DNA from 3 places in the Klebsiella grimontii genome. Region 3 is predicted to be linked to each of the others. Evidence: predicted binding sites of a transcription regulator. Region 3 holds the regulator's gene; each other region holds the start of a gene.
What was found. The regulator CRP, encoded in region 3, controls carbon source genes, mostly activating them, when cyclic AMP is high. The targets are predictions, from matches to a motif close to ATGTGANNNNNNTCACAT.
Positions count from the first base shown of each region.

Region 1: a site for CRP is predicted at 3,881-3,898, ahead of epd (erythrose-4-phosphate dehydrogenase). Genes of this name have one in related genera too.
Region 2: a site for CRP is predicted at 1,341-1,358, ahead of mlc (sugar metabolism global transcriptional regulator Mlc). Genes of this name have one in related genera too.

Region 1 covers NZ_CP169721.1:803,373-810,045, forward strand. The annotation lists gene tkt (transketolase) at 1-508, shown strand, start outside; gene ACE3MN_RS03890 (ABC transporter ATP-binding protein) at 663-1,319, opposite strand; gene ACE3MN_RS03895 (ABC transporter ATP-binding protein) at 1,313-1,990, opposite strand; gene ACE3MN_RS03900 (energy-coupling factor transporter transmembrane component T) at 1,978-2,685, opposite strand; gene ACE3MN_RS03905 (ECF transporter S component) at 2,686-3,264, opposite strand; gene ACE3MN_RS03910 (PPC domain-containing DNA-binding protein) at 3,289-3,714, opposite strand; gene epd (erythrose-4-phosphate dehydrogenase) at 4,092-5,111, shown strand; gene pgk (phosphoglycerate kinase) at 5,163-6,326, shown strand; gene fbaA (class II fructose-bisphosphate aldolase) at 6,424-6,673, shown strand, end outside.
Region 2 covers NZ_CP169721.1:2,542,973-2,549,645, forward strand. The annotation lists gene ACE3MN_RS12055 (MFS transporter) at 1-301, opposite strand, end outside; gene ACE3MN_RS12060 (LysR family transcriptional regulator) at 420-1,313, shown strand; gene mlc (sugar metabolism global transcriptional regulator Mlc) at 1,447-2,667, shown strand; gene bioD (dethiobiotin synthase) at 2,795-3,490, shown strand; gene clcB (voltage-gated ClC-type chloride channel ClcB) at 3,443-4,738, opposite strand; gene dmsD (Tat proofreading chaperone DmsD) at 4,878-5,486, opposite strand; gene ACE3MN_RS12085 (DmsC/YnfH family molybdoenzyme membrane anchor subunit) at 5,528-6,385, opposite strand; gene ACE3MN_RS12090 (DMSO/selenate family reductase complex B subunit) at 6,387-6,673, opposite strand, start outside.
Region 3 covers NZ_CP169721.1:429,449-436,121, reverse strand. The annotation lists gene prs (ribose-phosphate diphosphokinase) at 1-82, opposite strand, end outside; gene ACE3MN_RS01960 (NUDIX hydrolase) at 279-998, shown strand; gene ACE3MN_RS01955 (hydrolase) at 1,143-2,102, shown strand; gene ACE3MN_RS01950 (YheU family protein) at 2,099-2,317, shown strand; gene ACE3MN_RS01945 (phosphoribulokinase) at 2,353-3,222, shown strand; gene ACE3MN_RS01940 (OsmC family protein) at 3,269-3,673, opposite strand; gene crp (cAMP-activated global transcriptional regulator CRP) at 3,978-4,610, shown strand; gene ACE3MN_RS01930 (YccS/YhfK family putative transporter) at 4,662-6,673, shown strand, end outside.

The sequences.
Region 1 (6,673 bases), 370 kb from region 3:
CCAGGTGGAATCCGCCATCGCGTGGAAATACGGCGTAGAGCGTCAGGACGGCCCGACCGCGCTGATTCTGTCCCGTCAGAACCTGGCGCAGCAGGAGCGTACCGAAGAGCAGCTGGCGAACGTTGCCCGCGGCGGCTACGTGCTGAAGGATTGTGCCGGTCAGCCGGAACTGATCTTCATCGCCACCGGCTCTGAAGTTGAGCTGGCGGTCGCCGCTTACGAAAAACTGACTGCCGAAGGCGTGAAGGCGCGCGTGGTTTCCATGCCGTCCACCGACGCGTTCGACAAGCAGGATGCCGCTTACCGTGAAGCCGTGCTGCCGAAAGCCGTCTCTGCGCGCGTGGCTATCGAAGCGGGTATCGCTGACTACTGGTTCAAATATGTGGGCCTGAACGGCGCGATCGTCGGCATGACCACCTTCGGTGAGTCTGCGCCGGCGGAGCTGCTGTTTGAAGAGTTTGGCTTCACCGTGGACAACGTGGTCGCGAAAGCGAAAGCGCTGCTGTAGTCCATTCACTCTTCCGGCGCGGTAAAGCCGCGCCTTGTCCGAGCTACGGGGCCTGTGCGGTCGGGTAGCCCGGCCAGGTGCGCAGCACCGCCTCCGGGTAAAGACTTTAGTTGTCACCGTAAAAAACGGGTCGCTCAGGCGGCCCGTTTCTTTTTCAGGAAATACTCAGTAGCCTTCCCTTTTCCAGGCGCACCATGCGGGAAAAGTTGCGCTGTATAAAAGCCGGGTCATGGCTGATAGCCACTACGCTGGTCCCCCTTTTGCGGCAAACCGCAAGCCACTCCTCAAATATCGTCAGCCAGTGCTGGTCAAAATCGCGGCTGGGTTCGTCGAGCAGCAGAACTGCTGGCGCCATCGCTTCCAGACAGGCGACGGCCACCATGCGGCGCTGGGCGGTATGCAAATCCAGCGGATGCGCATCGGCGACGTCCTCTAACTGGCAAAGCTGCAGCGCTGCCGCGGTGCGTTGCGCAACCTCTGCGGCAGACCGTTTCTGTAGCCGCAGCCCGAAGGCGACTTCTTCAGCCACCTTGCTGTGAAAGATTTGATTTTCAGCTTCCTGAAACAGGACGCCGAGCATACCGGCGCGATGGCGATTTTTATAATGCGCCATCGGCTTATCCAGCAAATTGACGGTACCGGACGTGGCGGGTAGCAGTCCGGCCATCACCCGCAGCAGGGTGGATTTCCCCGCGCCGTTATCGCCGGTGAGCGCCAGCCATTCGTTTTCACCGAGGTTTAGCGAGATGTTTTGCAAACAGTCTGCCGCCGCGCCGGGCCAGCGATAAGTCACCTGATTCAACGTCAGCATAGCGGGGAAAGCGCTCCATCATGCAGTCGCCATCCCTGCTGACACCAGGCAAGAAAAGGCGAGGGAGTTCGTTCAAAAAGGATAATCAAGGAACGCTGCGCCTGCGCCCAGTGCCGCAAGCGCTCCAGAAGCATGGCGCTAGCCTGCGCCGTCAAACGGCTAAACGCTTCATCCAGTATCAATATCCTGGGCTGCATGGCAAGCGCGCTGGCAATGACTACCCGCTGGGTTTCTCCGCCGGAGAGCGTGGCCGGGTGGCGATGACGTAACGCCTGGCATACCGTCAGCGTCAGCGCTTCATCAATACGACGCATAATCTCGTCTTCGCTGAGGCAGAGATTTTCAGGACCAAAAGCGACCTCTTCTTCGACGCTGAATGTACAGCCGGAAAGCTGGAGATAGGGGGATTGTTGAACCAACTGGACGGTGCTCGCCTGTTCGACGAGCGACAACTGTCCGATAGGGTTCCCGAGTAACGTTCCTTTACCTTCAATTTCTCCGGGGAGGAAATCCGGATACCAGCCCGCCATCAACTGCGCAAGCGTACTTTTTCCGCTGCCGTTATCGCCAAAAATCGCCACCATACCGGGCTCGGCGTAGTGAAAATCGAAGCAGGCAGGTGGGCGCGTGGCATGGGTTGGAAGATAGCGAAACTGTTCTAATGTAACCATATCCAGACTCCGGTCTCGGTGACTATCAGCGCCACCATGGCGTAGCGTGCCCAACGCTGTAAGGTGCTGTCCGGTGGTGCCCACAGCGTGGTGCGTGTCCGATGCAGGCGAAATCCTCGCATATCCAACGCCGCACCGCGTACGGCTAAATCGTTGAGCGCATTATGGGTAAGCGGCACAATCAATGCAGGCATCGCGCGTAAACGATGATACCAGGCCTCATCCAGCGGGACGCCCCGTGCGCACTGGGCCTCATGAATAATCGCCAGCTGGCGTTTGAGCTGCTCGACAACCAGCAACGGGCCGGCAAACAGATAGGCGAGACCCGGCGGCAAGCGGGAGGCAAACAGGGCGCGCATAAACCGCGAAACCGACACGTAGTGCATCCACAGCTGCGATGTTGATACGATGGCCAGGATCCGCAGCCAGAGCGTGACGGCATTGGCCCAACGTTCAGGTTCACGCGCTTGTCCAGCGATCCATTCGCTCAACCAGCCGCCGTGCACCAGCCACAGGCCTAACCCTAAAGGGATCATCAGCCAGAGTACGTATTTTGCCCGTGGTCGCGTGGCCTTGATTCCCAGTAAACAGATGAAAGTCAGCGCGCTGTAAAGGCTTAAGGGCGCACCCGCGGGTAGCAGGAGCGTGGAGCAGGCGGCGAGCGCCCACAGGCTTAATGAGGTAAAGGGATGCATTTAGCGTACAGCAGACATGGTTGGGAAATGGCGCGTTGTGCGTAGCGGAAGCTGGCGCAACAGGACCCAGACGATGGCCGCCGTCAGGATTTTATCGACCAGGTTCGCGCCCAGCACGGTGATCGCGACGGACTCCACCAGATTCTGGCCGACCGAGTGCATCCAGGCGACAAAGAGATCGGCACCGCTGCCGGTGACGCCGCCAAACAACGTAGTGCGAATAGGCACGGCGACAAGCGTGACGGCGAGAGTAATGATGACACCGCTGGCCACCACTTTCGGTAAGGTGCGAAACCATCCCGCCCGCGCCAGCCATCCAGCCACCAGCCCGATAACCATCGCCACCGGAGCGAAGGCGGCGGCGATAGGATCGGTCAATAACCCCCACAGCAGGTTAGTGAGTAGGCCAGTCAGCATTCCGACCACCGGGCCTAACAGCACCGCGCTGATTAAGGTGCCAATAGAGTCGAGAAAAATCGGTAATTTCAGCATGCTGATCAGCTGACCGCCGACCATATTGATGGCGATAGCAATGACAATCAGGACCAGAGACTGGCTGGAAAATTGGCGACGCGCCATAGAAGACCTCGTTTAAGTGAAACGTTAGCGGGATGAAATGACCAATTCGTCATAGCCGGACACCGCACACGGCTGACGGCTAAACGCCACGGAGGTCAGTTCGCCGATCACCAGCTCAAGGGTGGTGCGGACGGTACAGCCGGGCATCATATGGCCGCCGAGCATGGCGCCTTGCGGATCGGATAGGGATAAATGGAGATGTTCTCCGGCTAATTCCAGCGTGCCATTCAGAGAAATCACCTCATATATTCCGTTCAATAAGGCGGTTTGATCCTGACCGGCAAAGCGTAACGCTACGTTGCTTAGGCTGCCGGTGCAGCCAGCTATCCAGCCGGCCTGAATATGGTGTTGCTGCACAAACGCGCGCAGGCGGGAAAAAACCTCCTCGCCCGGAAGTAAGCGAAGCGCATAGTAACGTGCCGCAGAGGGCTGAATGTGGGGAATTGTCATGATTTTAGAGGGACTCCGAAACTCGGACGTAACGGTAATAATATCGCCGCTCTTCAGTATAGTTTCTGATATAAATCAGTATTAGCGGTCCGGCAACGAAAAGATATTGCTACGCTTATTCGTCATTCTGGAATATGGAATAAATTCCCCAGCAGATAGCGTGAAAGTGTGATGTAAGTCAGATAAATGCTTTCTCCAGCTGGACAATCATTCCTTTTATTCCTTGTTTGGCTTATTCTAGCTGAAGCGTTTCAGTCGTCTAAATGTTCGACAATTAATCAATCAGTCGCAGTTTGCGACAGGTAAGGTTTCCCTTAGAGCGTTGCTGCATTACTCTGTCAGCCACCTCTTATCATGGACAGCCTTGCAGGAGACCTATGACCATACGCATTGCGATTAATGGCTTCGGTCGCATCGGGCGTAACGTGGTTCGTGCTTTGTATGAATCCGGGCGTCGTGCGGAAATTACCGTGGTGGCAATCAATGAACTGGCGGATGCTGCCGGCATCGCGCATTTATTGAAATATGACACCAGCCATGGGCGCTTTGCCTGGGATGTGCGTCAGGAGAGAGAGCAGCTGTTTGTTGGCGATGATGCCATCCGTCTGCTGCATGAACCTTCCCTTGAGGCGTTGCCCTGGCGGGAACTGGCGGTTGATGTGGTACTTGACTGTACCGGCGTTTACGGCAGCCGCGAACATGGCGAAGCCCATCTTCAGGCCGGCGCCAGGAAAGTGCTTTTTTCACATCCTGGCGGCAACGATCTCGACGCGACGATCGTTTTTGGTGTAAACCATGACGAATTAAGAACCGAGCACCGTATCGTCTCCAACGCCTCCTGCACCACCAACTGCATTATTCCGGTCATTAAGCTGTTAGATGATGCCTATGGCATTGAGTCGGGTACGGTAACGACGATCCACTCATCAATGAACGATCAGCAGGTCATTGATTCCTGGCATCCGGATTTACGCCGGACGCGAGCGGCCAGCCAGTCGATCATCCCGGTTGATACTAAGCTTGCTGCGGGGATCACGCGTATTTTCCCTCAGTTTAACGATCGTTTTGAAGCGATTGCGGTCCGGGTACCGACGATTAATGTGACGGCAATCGACCTTAGCGTCACGGTGAAAAAACCGGTAAAAGCAAGTGAAGTCAACCAGTTGCTGCAAAAAGCAGCGCAGGGTGTATTTCATGGTATAGTTGACTATACGGAATTGCCGTTAGTCTCGATAGATTTCAACCACGATCCCCATAGCGCCATCGTCGATGGCACGCAAACGCGGGTAAGTGGCGCGCATTTGATCAAAACGCTGGTCTGGTGCGATAACGAATGGGGCTTTGCTAACCGGATGCTCGACACCACGTTAGCGATGGCCGCACAAGGTTTCAGGTAAGGCGCGCAGGCGCCTGCAAAACTTTATCAAGAATCAACGAGAGGATTCACCATGTCTGTAATTAAGATGACCGATCTGGATCTGGCTGGTAAACGCGTTTTTATCCGTGCGGATCTGAACGTACCGGTTAAAGAAGGGAAAGTAACCAGCGACGCGCGTATCCGCGCTTCTCTGCCGACCATCGAACTGGCCCTGAAGCAGGGTGCGAAAGTGATGGTCACTTCCCACCTGGGTCGTCCTACCGAAGGCGAGTACAACGAAGAATTCTCTCTGCTGCCGGTTGTTAACTACCTGAAAGACAAACTGTCTAACCCGGTACGTCTGGTTAAAGATTACCTGGACGGCGTAGAAGTCGCTGCCGGTGAGCTGGTGGTTCTGGAAAACGTTCGCTTTAACAAAGGCGAGAAGAAAGACGACGAAGCGCTGTCGAAAAAATACGCTGCGCTGTGCGATGTATTCGTCATGGACGCGTTCGGTACCGCTCACCGCGCGCAGGCTTCTACTCACGGTATCGGCAAATTCGCTGACGTCGCTTGCGCAGGTCCGCTGCTGGCCGCTGAGCTGGACGCCCTGGGTAAAGCGCTGAAAGAACCGGCCCGTCCGATGGTCGCTATCGTGGGCGGTTCTAAAGTTTCCACTAAGCTGACCGTTCTGGATTCCCTGTCTAAAATCGCTGACCAGCTGATCGTTGGCGGCGGCATCGCCAACACCTTCGTTGCCGCTCAGGGCCACAACGTGGGTAAATCCCTGTACGAAGCCGATCTGGTTGACGAAGCGAAACGTCTGCTGACGACCTGCGATATCCCGGTTCCGACTGACGTTCGCGTGGCAACCGAGTTCTCTGAAACCGCAACCGCGACCCTGAAATCTGTTAACGACATCAAAGATGAAGAGCAGATTCTGGACCTGGGCGATGCTTCCGCAGAGAAACTGGCTGAAATCCTGAAAAATGCGAAAACCATCCTGTGGAACGGCCCGGTCGGCGTGTTCGAATTCCCGAACTTCCGCAAAGGGACTGAAATCGTGGCTAACGCCATCGCAGACAGCGAAGCGTTCTCTATCGCCGGCGGCGGCGACACTCTGGCAGCAATCGACCTGTTCGGCATTGCTGACAAAATCTCCTACATCTCCACTGGCGGCGGCGCATTCCTCGAATTCGTGGAAGGTAAAGTTCTGCCGGCAGTAGCTATGCTCGAAGAGCGCGCTAAGCAGTAATTCAGTTCAGGCGGGGAGACCCGCCTGTTTTTCAGCGCGCGTAAAAGCTCGCGAACCTTCTTCAACGGTCGAAGATACAGATACAGGACTACGTAACATGTCTAAAATTTTTGATTTCGTAAAACCGGGCGTCATCACTGGCGACGACGTTCAGAAAGTGTTCCAGGTCGCTAAAGAAAACCAATTTGCTCTGCCAGCGGTAAACTGCGTGGGTACTGATTCCATCAACGCCGTTCTGGAAGCAGCTGCAAAAGTTCGTTCTCCGGTTATCGTTCAGTTCTCTAACGGCGGCGCTGCGTTCATCGCGGGTAAAGGCGTGAAAACTGACGTTCCTCAGGGCGCAGCCA
Region 2 (6,673 bases), 2.1 Mb from region 3:
TGCGGCCGATGGCGTCGGATAGCGGACCGGTAAACAGCAGGCCGACCGCCAGCATCGCCGTGGAAATCGACAGCGAGATACTGCTGCTGGCCGGCGAGACGCCGAATTCGCTGGAGAGCACCGGCAGAATCGGCTGAACACAATAGAGCAGCGCAAAGGTCGCCAGTCCGGCGGAAAAGAGGGCGAGGGTGACGCGAATAAATTGCGGGGTACCGCGTTTGATAAACTGGTTTGGCTGAGGAGCGATAATGTCGCTGACGTCGTTTGCCGGGACGGTGTCAGCGGTAGTTGTACGACTCACGGAAAAATCCTTGGTGATAAACAGAGAGTTGAGCGACCGCAATGGCCACTTATTCAGAGTAGGAAAATGTAAATATTCTGTCTAATATATTAATAATCTCAAATAAGACGTTTTAGATATGAATATTGAACTACGTCATCTGCGCTATTTTATTGCCGTGGCGGAAGAGCTCCATTTTGGCCACGCGGCGGCGCGGTTAAATATCTCTCAGCCGCCGCTTAGCCAGCAGATTCAAATCCTTGAGCAGCAAATTGGCGCACGTCTGTTTGCCCGGACGAACCGCAGCGTCAGCCTGACGGAAGCCGGGAGGCAGTTTCTCGCCGATAGCCGGCAGATCCTCTCCCAGGTGGACGATGCCGCCGCGCGGGCAGCCCGTCTTCATCACGGCGAAACCGGCGAACTGCGCATTGGTTTTACCTCCTCGGCCCCCTTTATTAAGGCGGTATCGGACACGCTATCGACCTTCCGACGCCGCTATCCCGATGTGCATATTCAGACGCGGGAAACCAACACGCGCGAGCAGATTGTGCCGCTGAACGAGGGGGCGCTGGATCTGGGGCTGATGCGTAATACCCAACTGCCGGAAACCCTGGTCTGGGAAAGAGTGCTGCGCGAACCGCTGCTGGCGATGGTGCCGCGCGATCATCCGCTGGCGAGCCAGCCGCGCGTCAGCCTGCGGGAACTGGCGCGGGAGCCGTTTGTGTTTTTCGATCCCCATGTCGGTACCGGGCTGTATGACGATATTCTCGGCCTGCTGCGCCGCTACGATCTGACGCCAACGATCGCCCAGGAAGTGGGGGAAGCGATGACGATTATCGGCCTGGTTGCCGCCGGGCTTGGGGTGTCGATTTTGCCGGCGTCGTTCAGACGGGTTCAGCTATCGGAAATGTGCTGGCTGCCCATCGAAGAGCAGGATGCGGTATCGGAAATGTGGCTGGTGTGGTCGAAACATCGTGAACAGGGGCAGGCGGCCCGGCGTTTTCGCGAATCGCTGCTTGCCAGCGCCACGTGAGTTATTTAGGACAAATAACGGCTAAAAATGTGCGGTAAATCACAAGGCTAAGCAAAAATTTGACGATTACCGTTGAAGTGCTTCACCATAGCCGTCAGTTTATTTCGAAGCGCGAAAATAAAGGGAGTCAACGGTGGTAGCGGACAGTCAGCCAGGCCATATCGATCAAATTAAGCAGACCAACGCGGGCGCGGTTTATCGCCTCATTGATCAGCTTGGCCCGGTGTCGCGCATCGACCTCTCGCGCTTCGCGCAGCTGGCGCCTGCCAGCATCACCAAGATCGTCCGTGAAATGCTGGAAGCGCATCTGGTCCAGGAGACGGAAATCCAGGAGCCGGGTAGCCGGGGAAGGCCTGCCGTTGGCCTAATGGTGGAAACAGAAGCCTGGCACTATCTCTCTATCCGCATCAGCCGCGGCGAGCTCCACCTCGCGCTGCGGGATTTAAGCAGCGCGCTGGTGGTGGAAGAGCAGCTTGAACTGGCGTTACAGCACGTTCAGCCTTTTGCGACCCGGCTACTCGATCATGTTGACCAGTTCTTTATTCGTCACCAAAAGAAGCTGGAGCGATTAACCGCCATCGCCGTCACCATGCCGGGGATCATCGACACCGAGCACGGTATCATCCACCGGATGCCTTTTTATGAAGACGTTAAGGATATGCCGCTGGGCGAGATCTTAGCCAACCATACCGGCGTATCGGTCTATATTCAGCACGATATCAGCGCCTGGACCATGGCCGAATCGCTGTTTGGCGCCTCGAGAGGCGCGCGGGATGTCATTCAGGTGGTGATAGACCATAACGTCGGCGCGGGGGTGATCACCGACGGCCGTCTATTGCACGCGGGCAGCAGTAGCCTGGTCGAGATCGGCCACACCCAGGTCGACCCGTATGGGAAACGCTGCTATTGCGGCAACCATGGCTGTCTGGAAACGATCGCCAGCGTGGAGAGCGTGCTGGAGCTGGCGCAGATCCGCATGGCGAAGTCGATGAGCTCGATGCTGCACCAGCAGCCGCTGAGCGTTGAATGGCTATGTCAGGCCGCGCTGCAGGGGGATTTGCTGGCGCGGGACATTATCAGCGGCGTCGGGAACCACGTCGGGCGGATTCTGGCGATTATGGTTAACCTTTTTAACCCGCAAAAAATTCTTATCGGCTCCCCCTTCAACCTGGCCGCGGATATTCTGTTTCCGGCAATATCTGATTGTATTCGACAACAATCGTTACCGGCCTATAGCCGACATATTGCCGTGGAAAGCACCCAGTTTTCTAACCGGGGAACGATGGCTGGCGCGGCCCTGGTTAAGGATGCCCTCTATAACGGATCGTTGCTGATACGACTGTTACAGGGTTAACATTTTTTCATATTCACACCAAAAATTGCGCTATCTCAAGCTGGCTTCCGGCGGCATCGCGTAGACTTTTTCCACAGTTGATTATTTCTCTCCCGTATATTTCATCAACATAACTGTGGGGTTAGTGATGTTTAAGCGTTTCTTCATAACAGGTACTGACACTGCCGTCGGCAAGACGGTGGTTTCCCGTGCGCTGTTGCAGGCACTGGCTGCCTGCGGCAAAAGCGTCGCCGGATACAAGCCTGTGGCGAAGGGCAGTAAAGAGACGCCGGACGGACTGCGGAACAAAGATGCGCTGGTCTTACAGAGCGTGTCATCGCTGGTGTTACCGTATGAAGCTGTCAATCCCATCGCGTTAAGCGAAGATGAAAGCAGCGTGGCGCACAGTTGCCCGATCAACTACGGCCTGCTGTCGGATGGCCTCCAGCGGCTCAGCGGCCAGGTTGAGCATGTAGTGGTTGAAGGTACCGGCGGCTGGCGCAGCCTGATGAACGACCTGCGTCCGCTTTCGGAATGGGTAGTGCAGGAACAGCTGCCGGTGCTCATGGTGGTGGGGATTCAGGAAGGCTGTATCAACCACGCCCTGCTGACCGCGCAGGCGATTGCTAACGACGGCCTGCCGCTTATCGGCTGGGTGGCCAACCGCATTAATCCGGGCCTGGCGCATTATGCTGAAATCATCGACGTGCTGAGCAAAAAGCTGCCGGCCCCGCTTATCGGTGAACTGCCTTACTTGCCGCGCGCGGAACAGCGCGAACTAAGCCAGTATATCGACTTATCGATGCTCGGCGAGATGATGGCGGTAGATAGAATCTCGGCGTAGCGTCCGCGATAGCACCGATGCCAGCACGCTGGCAATCAGTAAACCGGGCAGTAAAACGTACTGTCCGGTCATTTCACAAATCATCAGCGTTGACATAATCGGCGCATGGGTGGTGGCCGCCAGAAACGCCGCCATACCGGTTAAGCCAATCACTATTGCGATCGCCTGGCCATCAGGCAGCCACAGCCCGGTCAGGCTGGCGAACAGCATACCGATCCCCAGCCCAATAAATAGCGTTGGCGTAAATACGCCGCCCGGCGCCCCGGAGCCGCTGCTGGCGAGTACCGCAAGCAGCTTGCAGACAAACACCGTAAGTATTGCGCTGAACAGCGGCGGCGACAGGAGATAGCTCTGGACAACGCTATAGCCATTCCCCCAGACGGCTGGCGCGATCAGCGACAGCAGACCGACAATGAGACCGCCGAGCGCCAGCTGCCAGGGGGGCGACAGGCGCAGCCGGACAAAGCAGCCATGGCTATAGCCCATCAGCCAGATAAACAGCGGCCCGCAAAGCCCGGCCAGCAGAGCCGTCGCCAGCATCAGCGCATAGTGCGTCGCGCGCAGGGTTTCGTGCAATTCAACGTGATACAGCGGGGCCGAACCGCCGTTCAGCAGATTGGTCAGCAGCAGGGCGACCACTGCGGCAATCACGACCGGGCCTAGCGACGCCAGCATCAGGGTGCCGAATAAGATCTCGGCGATAAACAGGCTTCCGGCCAGCGGAGCGTGGTAGGCGCTGGCCATCCCGGCGGCGGCGCCGCAGGCTACCCACAGCTTCCACTCGTCTTTGGGCGTAAAGCAGCGGGCGAACAGCGACGCGGCCAGCGCGGCCAGCAGGATCATCGCTCCCTCGCGGCCTATGGCGCTGCCGGTGGTCACCACCAGCAGGGAAGCCAGCGATTTTACCAGGCTGGCGGGCGTATCAAACACGCCGTCGCCGGTCTCGAGGGCTTCCATATAGTCGGTTGGCGCATGGGGTCGTGCACTGGTGCGCCGCTGCCAGAGCCAGAGCAGGGCGCCAGCCGCAAAACCGCCGAGCGCGGGCGTCAATAACCGACGCCATCCGGCCATCGACTCGGCGGCGTTGACCAGGCTTCCGCTGTCATTGCTCAGAAACAGGCTTTCCAGACCGGCCATCGCGTGGCGAAACAGGGCAACCGCGAGCGCGGCGAAGACGCCGACCAGCATGGCAATCAGCAGGCGGCGAAACATAACCTGAATATCAGGATAAGCGTGAAGACGATGCATCAGCGAATACGATTAGCGGGGGACATGGCTTATTTTTACCGGGTATAAGCATAGACGCAAAAGCGATAAGTGCGAAAACGGCAGAAAGTGACGTTGTCACCGATAGGCTATGCCCGCCGGGCGGGCATAGCGTCAGGGGTTAACGGTAGAGCGGTTTATCGGCGACCGCGCAGGGGAGCTGCGCCTGCCAGCGCGCCAGCGTCTCTTGCGCCAGCTGGCCCAGAGCCTGATAAAAAGGATTTTCCGCCCCGGCGATAAACACGCTCAGAAAGCGCCCCGACCACGGGAGAAGATGCCAGGCCAGCAGCTGGTTAAATGCCTCATCCTGAGCGGATTCACAAAGCCAGGCCGCCAGCAGCAGCAGCGTCCCGAAGTGGTCTTCCGGCTCGGCTCGGCGCTCAGACAGGCTGATGCCGGTTGCCCGCATCCACTCGCGCAGCGCCAGCGTCGAGTCGCCGAACAGCACGCTTTCTTTGTCCAGCCAGACGGAGCCCCACGGCGGCGCGGGCAGCGCCCACGGGCCGATAAACAGCCGCTGCCAGGCTTCCGCCAGCGGTTCATCGCTTGCGATAGCGAACTGTGCCGCCAGGCCGTCCGCGACCGGCCAGGGCCACTGACTCTGCCAGCTGCCGTCGCGCAGGGCCGCGATTAGCGGAGCCACCTGCTCGCTATCCGGAGCAAAAGAAAACAGCGCGCCCAGCGTACGGGCGCTGAGTGCGACGGCGTCGCGGTCTTGCGCTTGCATCATACCTATTCCTTAACAGCAGAGGGTGCCGCGGCACCCGTTGATTAACCAGCAATCGCCGTACCGACGGTCATATGTAGGCCATAAAACAGGCCGCGACCGATAAACTCGCCGAGTAATACCAGGATCAGTCCGAGCAGCAGGCTGGCGATGCGCGGGTTTTTCTTTCTTGCCAGCGGGCAGATCCAGCAGCCAAGGCCCAGCGTCAAAAATACTAAACGCAGGATTTGTAGCCAGCCGTAGTTTGGCAGCAGGGCGCTGGCCTGCTGCACGGAGCTGCGGATCTCCGCCAGTTCGCTGTTCTGCAAAATGACCACCGCCAGGCTTGCCAGCAGCGCAAGGACGCTCATCGACGCGAAGACGGTGCCGTTAAAAGGCACGTTGGCTACCCGCAGCAGCAGGGCGGCGAAAAGCGGCCCGCACAGCACCATCGTCAGAAAGAAGGCGGCGGTGGTGTAGGCATTATACCAGGTCGGCACGGTATCAATTTGATAGACCAGGGTCATCTCAAGGACGAACAGGCAGCCGAGCAGCATGGTGAGCAGGAGCCAGGCTTTGGCCAGCATATTCGGCATTTTGCCGAGTATCGTCAGCAGCCACCAGAAACCCCCCACGGCGAAAAACAGCGCGCCGCTGGCAATTTCGTTACTTAACGCCGATGCGCCTACCCGGTTAAGCGAGTTAAACGCCCGCAGCGGCGAGCCGAGGTGGATGATTGACGCCAGAAAGCCAATCCCCATCACCAGCCAGATAAAAAACATGCCGCGCACCAGGCGCTGGCGGGCTTCGGAGTTGTTATTCAGCGAAAGCCAGCCCAGCCCGCTGACGATAATCGCCCCTGCAACGCTTTGCCCCAGCACCGTAAACAGCACCAGCGGCCATTCATGCCATCCATTTCCCACGTTACACCTCCTTCGGGTTGGCCAGATAGCCGGTGGTATCACCCGTCGGACGGCTGTTGGCGTTAGGTTTAATCACAATGCTCGGCTTTGTGAAGTGCACGGACGGCAGCGGCGCGACGGCGGCAAGCTGGCCGTGCTTTTCGCGCAGCTCTTCGATGGGGCCAAAGTCGAGCGCCCGCAGCGGACAGGATTCGACGCAAATCGGTTTTTTACCGTCAGCAACCCGGTCGTAGCAGCCGTCGCATTTGGTCATGTGGCCTTTCGCCGCGTTGTACTGCGGCGCGCCGT
Region 3 (6,673 bases):
GCCACACAGCGCCATCGGGAAAGACGCCGCTGGCAAGCGTAAACGCCTCATCATCCAGTTCCAGGGTAAATTTTTCGCTCATGGTGACCTCCGCTCATTAAATTGTGTCTCTAAGACACAATCAATAATGTCCCTAAGACACATATGATGCAAGTGTTAAATGTCATTTAAGCGGAAAAATGGATTAGGCTATTGAAAAATAATAACAAAAATAGAGACTTGCTGCTCAGGAAGGGGCTGGTACACTTGTCAGCGTTCTTTTCCGCTGCGAGCGCTCTATGACCACCGATGCCGAATACCTCAGCCAATACGATGCCAGCCGCTTTCCCTCGCCGCTGGTGACCGTCGATAGCGTCCTGTTTACCCTGTATGAAGGGGCGCTATGCGTTCTGCTGGTTGAGCGCGCTCATCCGCCGCAGCAGGGGGCGTGGGGGCTACCCGGCGGCTTTATCGATCTGGCGCACGATGATTCAACCCGCGCCACGGCGCTACGTAAGCTCACGGAAAAAACCGGGATTTCACCGTCATGGCTGGAGCAGCTCGACACCTTTTCCGGGCCGGATCGCGATCCGCGCGGCTGGAGCCTGACTATCGCCTGGTTTGCGTTAATCTCATGGGTAGATTGTCAGCCGCATATCGCCAGCGTCAGCGATGCCCGCTGGGTGCCGGTGGCGCAGTTGGATAGCTATTCGCTGGCTTTCGATCATCAAAAGATCATCGACGCCGGTCTGCACCGCTTACGCCAAAAAACGATGTACTCTTTACTGCCGGTTTACTGTCTGCCGGAGACCTTTACCCATGGTCAGCTGCTGGAAGCCACGGAAATCATCCTTGGTCAGCCGATTCAACGCAAAAGCCTGATTCGCCGCTTCGAAGCCTCCGGAATGTTTGAAGAGACCGGGGAAACAGCGGCAACCGGCGCGCGCAAAGCGCGGCTATGGCGGCGTAAACCCGGCGTCGATTTTCATCTCTTTTCACGTAACCTGCTGACCGATTAGCCGCAAGGCCACATATGGGCTAACCTGCGTACTTCATGCGCGGTATAGTATGTTATAAAGATTATTTATTGCTCTGGTGCTATGGTTGATATCACTCCTACAGAAATGACGCCCCCTGAAGACGACTCGCATCAGTTTCATCCGATGCGCGGCGTAGGCAATCGTCATTTGCAAACCATGTTGCCGCGGCTAATCCGTCGCAAACTCCGCTTTACTCCCCACTGGCAGCGTCTGGAATTGCCGGACGGCGACTTTATCGATCTGGCGTGGAGCGAAGACCCTTCGCAGGCGCGTCATAAACCACGCCTGGTGGTGTTTCATGGCCTGGAGGGCAGCCTGCACAGCCCTTACGCCCACGGACTTATCCATGCGGCCATGCAGCGCGGCTGGCTGGGCGTGGTGATGCACTTTCGCGGCTGTAGCGGCGAACCCAACCGGAATAACCGCATCTACCACTCGGGCGAAACGGAAGATGGCTCCTGGTTTCTGCGCTGGCTCCAGCGCGAGTACGGCACGGCCCCCACCGCCGCGGTGGGATATTCGCTCGGGGGCAATATGCTGGGCTGCCTGCTGGCAAAAGAGGGCGACGCAATTCCCGTTGATGCCGCGGTTATCGTCTCGGCGCCGTTTATGCTGGAGGCCTGTAGCTATCATATGGACAAAGGTTTCTCCCGCGTTTATCAGCGCTATCTGCTCAACCTGCTGAAAGCCAACGCCGCGCGTAAGCTAAAAGCCTATCCCGGCTCTCTGCCCGTCGATTTACGCCAGCTAAAAAGCATGCGCCGTATTCGCGAATTTGACGATAGCATAACGGCCAGGATCCACGGCTTTGCCGATGCGCTGGACTATTATCGCCAATGTAGCGCCATGCCGCGCTTAAGCGATATCACTAAGCCCACGCTGATTATTCACGCGAAGGACGATCCCTTTATGGATCACCACTCGATTCCCCCGCAGGAACAGCTGCCGGCGAATGTCGAATATCAGCTCACGGAGCACGGCGGGCACGTGGGTTTCGTCGGCGGCACGCTGCGTAAGCCGGAAATGTGGCTTGAAAAAAGAATTCCGGATTGGCTAACCCGTTGGTTAGGAGCGCAAATATGATCATTCCCTGGCAAGATCTCGATCCCGAAACGCTGGATAACCTGATCGAAAGTTTTGTATTACGTGAAGGCACCGATTATGGTGAACATGAACGTTCGCTGACGGATAAAGTCGCTGATGTTAAACAGCAGTTGAAAAGCGGAGAAGCCGTGCTGGTGTGGTCAGAACTGCACGAGACGGTGAACATTATGCCCCGCAAGCAGTTTCACGGCTAAGGCGGCACACACTATCGTTTACTCTGGGAGTTGTTATGTCTGCCAAACATCCGGTGATTGCCGTCACGGGCTCCAGCGGCGCGGGAACCACGACCACCAGCCTCGCCTTTCGCAAAATCTTCGCCCAGCTTAATCTGCACGCCGCCGAAGTTGAAGGCGATAGCTTTCACCGCTATACCCGTCCGGAAATGGACATGGCGATCCGTAAAGCGCGCGATCAGGGCAAACATATCAGCTACTTTGGCCCCGAGGCTAACGACTTCGGCCTGCTGGAACACACGTTCGCCGAATATGGGCAAAGCGGCAAAGGCCAGTCGCGCAAGTATTTACATACCTATGACGAGGCCGTGCCGTGGAATCAGGTTCCGGGGACCTTCACGCCCTGGCAGCCGCTGCCCGAACCGACTGACGTCCTGTTTTATGAAGGCCTGCACGGCGGCGTGGTGACGCCGCAGCATAACGTAGCAAACCATGTCGACCTGCTGGTTGGCGTGGTGCCCATCGTCAATCTTGAGTGGATCCAGAAGCTTATTCGCGACACCAGCGAACGCGGCCACTCTCGTGAGGCGGTGATGGATTCCGTGGTCCGTTCGATGGAAGACTACATCAACTTTATCACCCCGCAGTTTTCGCGCACCCACCTCAACTTCCAGCGCGTACCGACGGTGGATACGTCCAACCCGTTTGCGGCCAAAGCCATCCCTTCGCTGGATGAAAGCTTTGTCGTTATCCATTTCCGTAATCTAAAAAATATCGATTTCCCCTGGCTTCTGGCGATGCTGCAGGGCTCGTTTATCTCGCATATGAATACGCTGGTGGTACCGGGCGGGAAAATGGGGCTGGCGATGGAACTGATCATGGCGCCGCTGGTTGAGCGCCTGATGGAAGGCAGGAAAATAAGCTAACGGTCAAAACCCCGGTGACGCGTTTGCCGGCCGGGGCCCGTTCGGCTTACCCTTCGATCACTTCATAAGAGTGGGTAATGTTTACCGCTTTCTCAAGCATCAGCGCGACGGAACAATACTTTTCCGCCGACAGGTCGACCGCGCGAGACACGGCAGCGTCCTTCAGTTCTTTACCGGTCACGATAAAATGCAGATTGATATGGGTAAACAGACGCGGAGCCTCTTCGCGACGCTCAGAAGTCAGCTTAACTTCGCAGTTGGTAACGTTATGACGGCCCTTCTGCAATATGGAAACCACATCGATCGCGCTGCATCCGCCTGCCGCCATCAGAACCATTTCCATTGGGCTGGGCGCTTTATCCCCGGAATTGCCGTCCATCAGAATCTGGTGACCAGAAGCCGACTCACCGATGAAGGTTAACCCTTCAACCCACTTCACTCGCGCTTGCATAAATTTAACTCCAGGGCTGTAATTTTCCCGACAGATTACGCGTACATAACAATTCTCGCAACGGAAGGCGACCTGGGTCATGCTGAAGCGAGACACCAGGAGACATGCGGCGAAAGCTATGCTAAAACAATCTGGATGCTACAGTAATACATTGATGTACTGCATGTATGCAGAGGAGTTCACATTACAGGCTGCAGAAAACTTTCAGCCGGATTCCCAGGTATAGGGATTCAATACGATTGCATGCCCGGATGCCGTGTAGTGTCGGCACCCGGAGATAGCTTATAACAGAGGATAACCGCGCATGGTGCTTGGCAAACCGCAAACAGACCCTACCCTTGAATGGTTCTTGTCTCATTGCCACATTCATAAGTACCCATCAAAGAGCACGCTGATCCACCAGGGTGAGAAAGCAGAAACGTTGTACTACATCGTTAAAGGCTCCGTGGCTGTACTCATCAAGGATGAAGAAGGTAAAGAGATGATCCTCTCTTACCTTAATCAGGGCGATTTCATCGGTGAATTAGGCTTGTTTGAAGAAGGCCAGGAGCGTAGCGCTTGGGTACGTGCGAAAACCGCATGTGAAGTGGCCGAAATCTCCTACAAAAAATTCCGTCAGCTGATCCAGGTTAACCCGGACATCCTGATGCGTCTCTCTTCGCAGATGGCTCGTCGTCTGCAGGTCACGTCTGAGAAAGTGGGCAACCTCGCCTTCCTTGACGTTACCGGTCGTATCGCTCAGACGCTGCTGAACCTGGCTAAACAGCCGGATGCGATGACCCATCCGGACGGTATGCAAATTAAAATTACACGTCAGGAAATCGGCCAGATCGTCGGCTGCTCCCGCGAGACCGTTGGCCGCATCCTGAAAATGCTGGAAGATCAAAACCTGATCTCCGCGCACGGTAAAACTATCGTCGTCTACGGTACCCGTTAAGTCGGTAAAACGGCGTATTGCCTGACGATACGCCGTTTTTGTTTTCTCCTCATGTGGCGCAGGCTGATTTACCACCCTGAAGTCAACTATGCACTGCGGCAAACGCTGGTGTTGTGTCTGCCGGTCGCGATTGGGCTTCTGTTTGGCCACTTACAGCAGGGGCTTCTGTTCTCTCTGGTTCCCGCCTGCTGCAACATTGCCGGGCTGGATACGCCGCATAAGCGTTTCTTTAAGCGTCTGATTATCGGCGGCAGCCTGTTTGCCGGCTGTAGCCTGATCGTCCAGCTTCTTCTGCAACGCGAAATCCCTTTGCCGCTAATCCTCACCGGTCTGGCGCTGATCCTCGGCGTCACGGCTGAAATCAGCTCCCTGCACGCGCGGCTGCTGCCTGCCTCGCTTATCGCGGCTATTTTTACCCTCAGTCTCGCGGGCAACATGCCGGTGTGGGAGCCGCTGTTAATCTACGCCCTCGGCACCTTATGGTATGGGGTGTTCAACTGGTTCTGGTTTTGGCTCTGGCGCGAGCAGCCGCTGCGCGAATCCTTAAGCCTGCTCTACCGTGAGCTCGCCAACTACTGCGAGGCCAAATACAGCCTGCTTACCCAGCATACGGACCCCGCCACATCGCTGCCGCCGCTGCTCAACCGCCAGCAAAAGGTGGTGGATCTGATTACCCAGTGCTATCAGCAGATGCATATGCTGGCGGCTAACCAGCGCAGCGATCACAAACGCCTGCTGCGCGCTTTCCAGGTTGGACTGGACCTTCAGGAGCATATTTCCGTCAGCCTTCATCAGCCAGAAGAGGTGCAGAAGCTGGTGGAACGCAGTCACGCGGAAGCGGTGATTCGCTGGAACGCGCAAACCGTTGCCGCCCGCCTGCGGGAGCTGGCGGACGATCTGCTCTACCACCGTTATCCCCGGCGCTTTCAGATGGACAAACAGATCGGCGCGCTGGAAAAAATCGCCTGGCAGCATCCGGATAATCCTGTCGGCCAGTTCTGCGCCTGGCACTTCAGCCGCATTGCCAGAGTTCTGCGCACCCAGCGCCCGCTGTACGCGCGTAACCTGATGGCGGATAAAACCCGCCGCCTGCCGCTGCTGCCCGCGTTGAAAAACTATCTGTCGCTTAAGTCGCCGGCGTTACGTAACGCCGCGCGTATCAGCGTAATGCTGAGCGCCGCCAGCCTGATGGGCAGCGCGCTGCATCTGCCTAAGCCCTACTGGATCCTGATGACCGTGCTGTTCGTGACGCAAAACGGCTACGGCGCGACGCGGGTTCGTATCGTCCATCGGGCTGCCGGAACCATTGCGGGGCTGGTCATTGCCGGGCTCACGCTGCACTTTCACGTTCCTGAAGGCTATACGCTGACCGCGATGCTGTTCATTACGCTATTGAGCTACCTGATTATTCGCCAGCATTACGGCTGGGCGATGGTCGGATTTACCGTGACGGCGGTGTACACCCTGCAACTGCTCACCCTGAACGGCGAGCAGTTTATCGTCGCCAGACTGATTGATACGCTGATTGGCTGCCTGATTGCTTTCGGCGGCATGGTCTGGCTATGGCCGCAGTGGCAAAGCGGTCTGCTGCGCAAAAATGCCCACGACGCGCTGGAAGCCGATCAGGAAGCCATCAGGCTGATCCTCAGCGACGACCATCAGGCCCCGGCGCTGGCCTATCAGCGCATGCGCGTTAATCAGACGCATAACGCGCTGTTTAACTCGCTAAATCAGGCGATGCAGGAACCCGGTTTTAATTCCCACTATCTCGAAGACATGAAGCTGTGGGTGACCCACAGCCAGTTTATTGTCGAGCACATCAATGCCATGACTACCCTGGCGCGCGAGCACAATATGCTGACGCCGGATTTAGCCCAGCGTTATCTGGAGTCCTGCGAGATTGCGCTCCAGCGCTGCCAGCAGCGGCTGGATTCCGACGGGCCCGGCAGCGCGGGGGATGTGAATATTATGGAGGCGCAGGATGCGGAGGTCCCTCGCGGACCGCTCAGTACGATGGAGCAGCACTTGCAGCGCATCCTCGGGCATCTGAACACCATGCACAC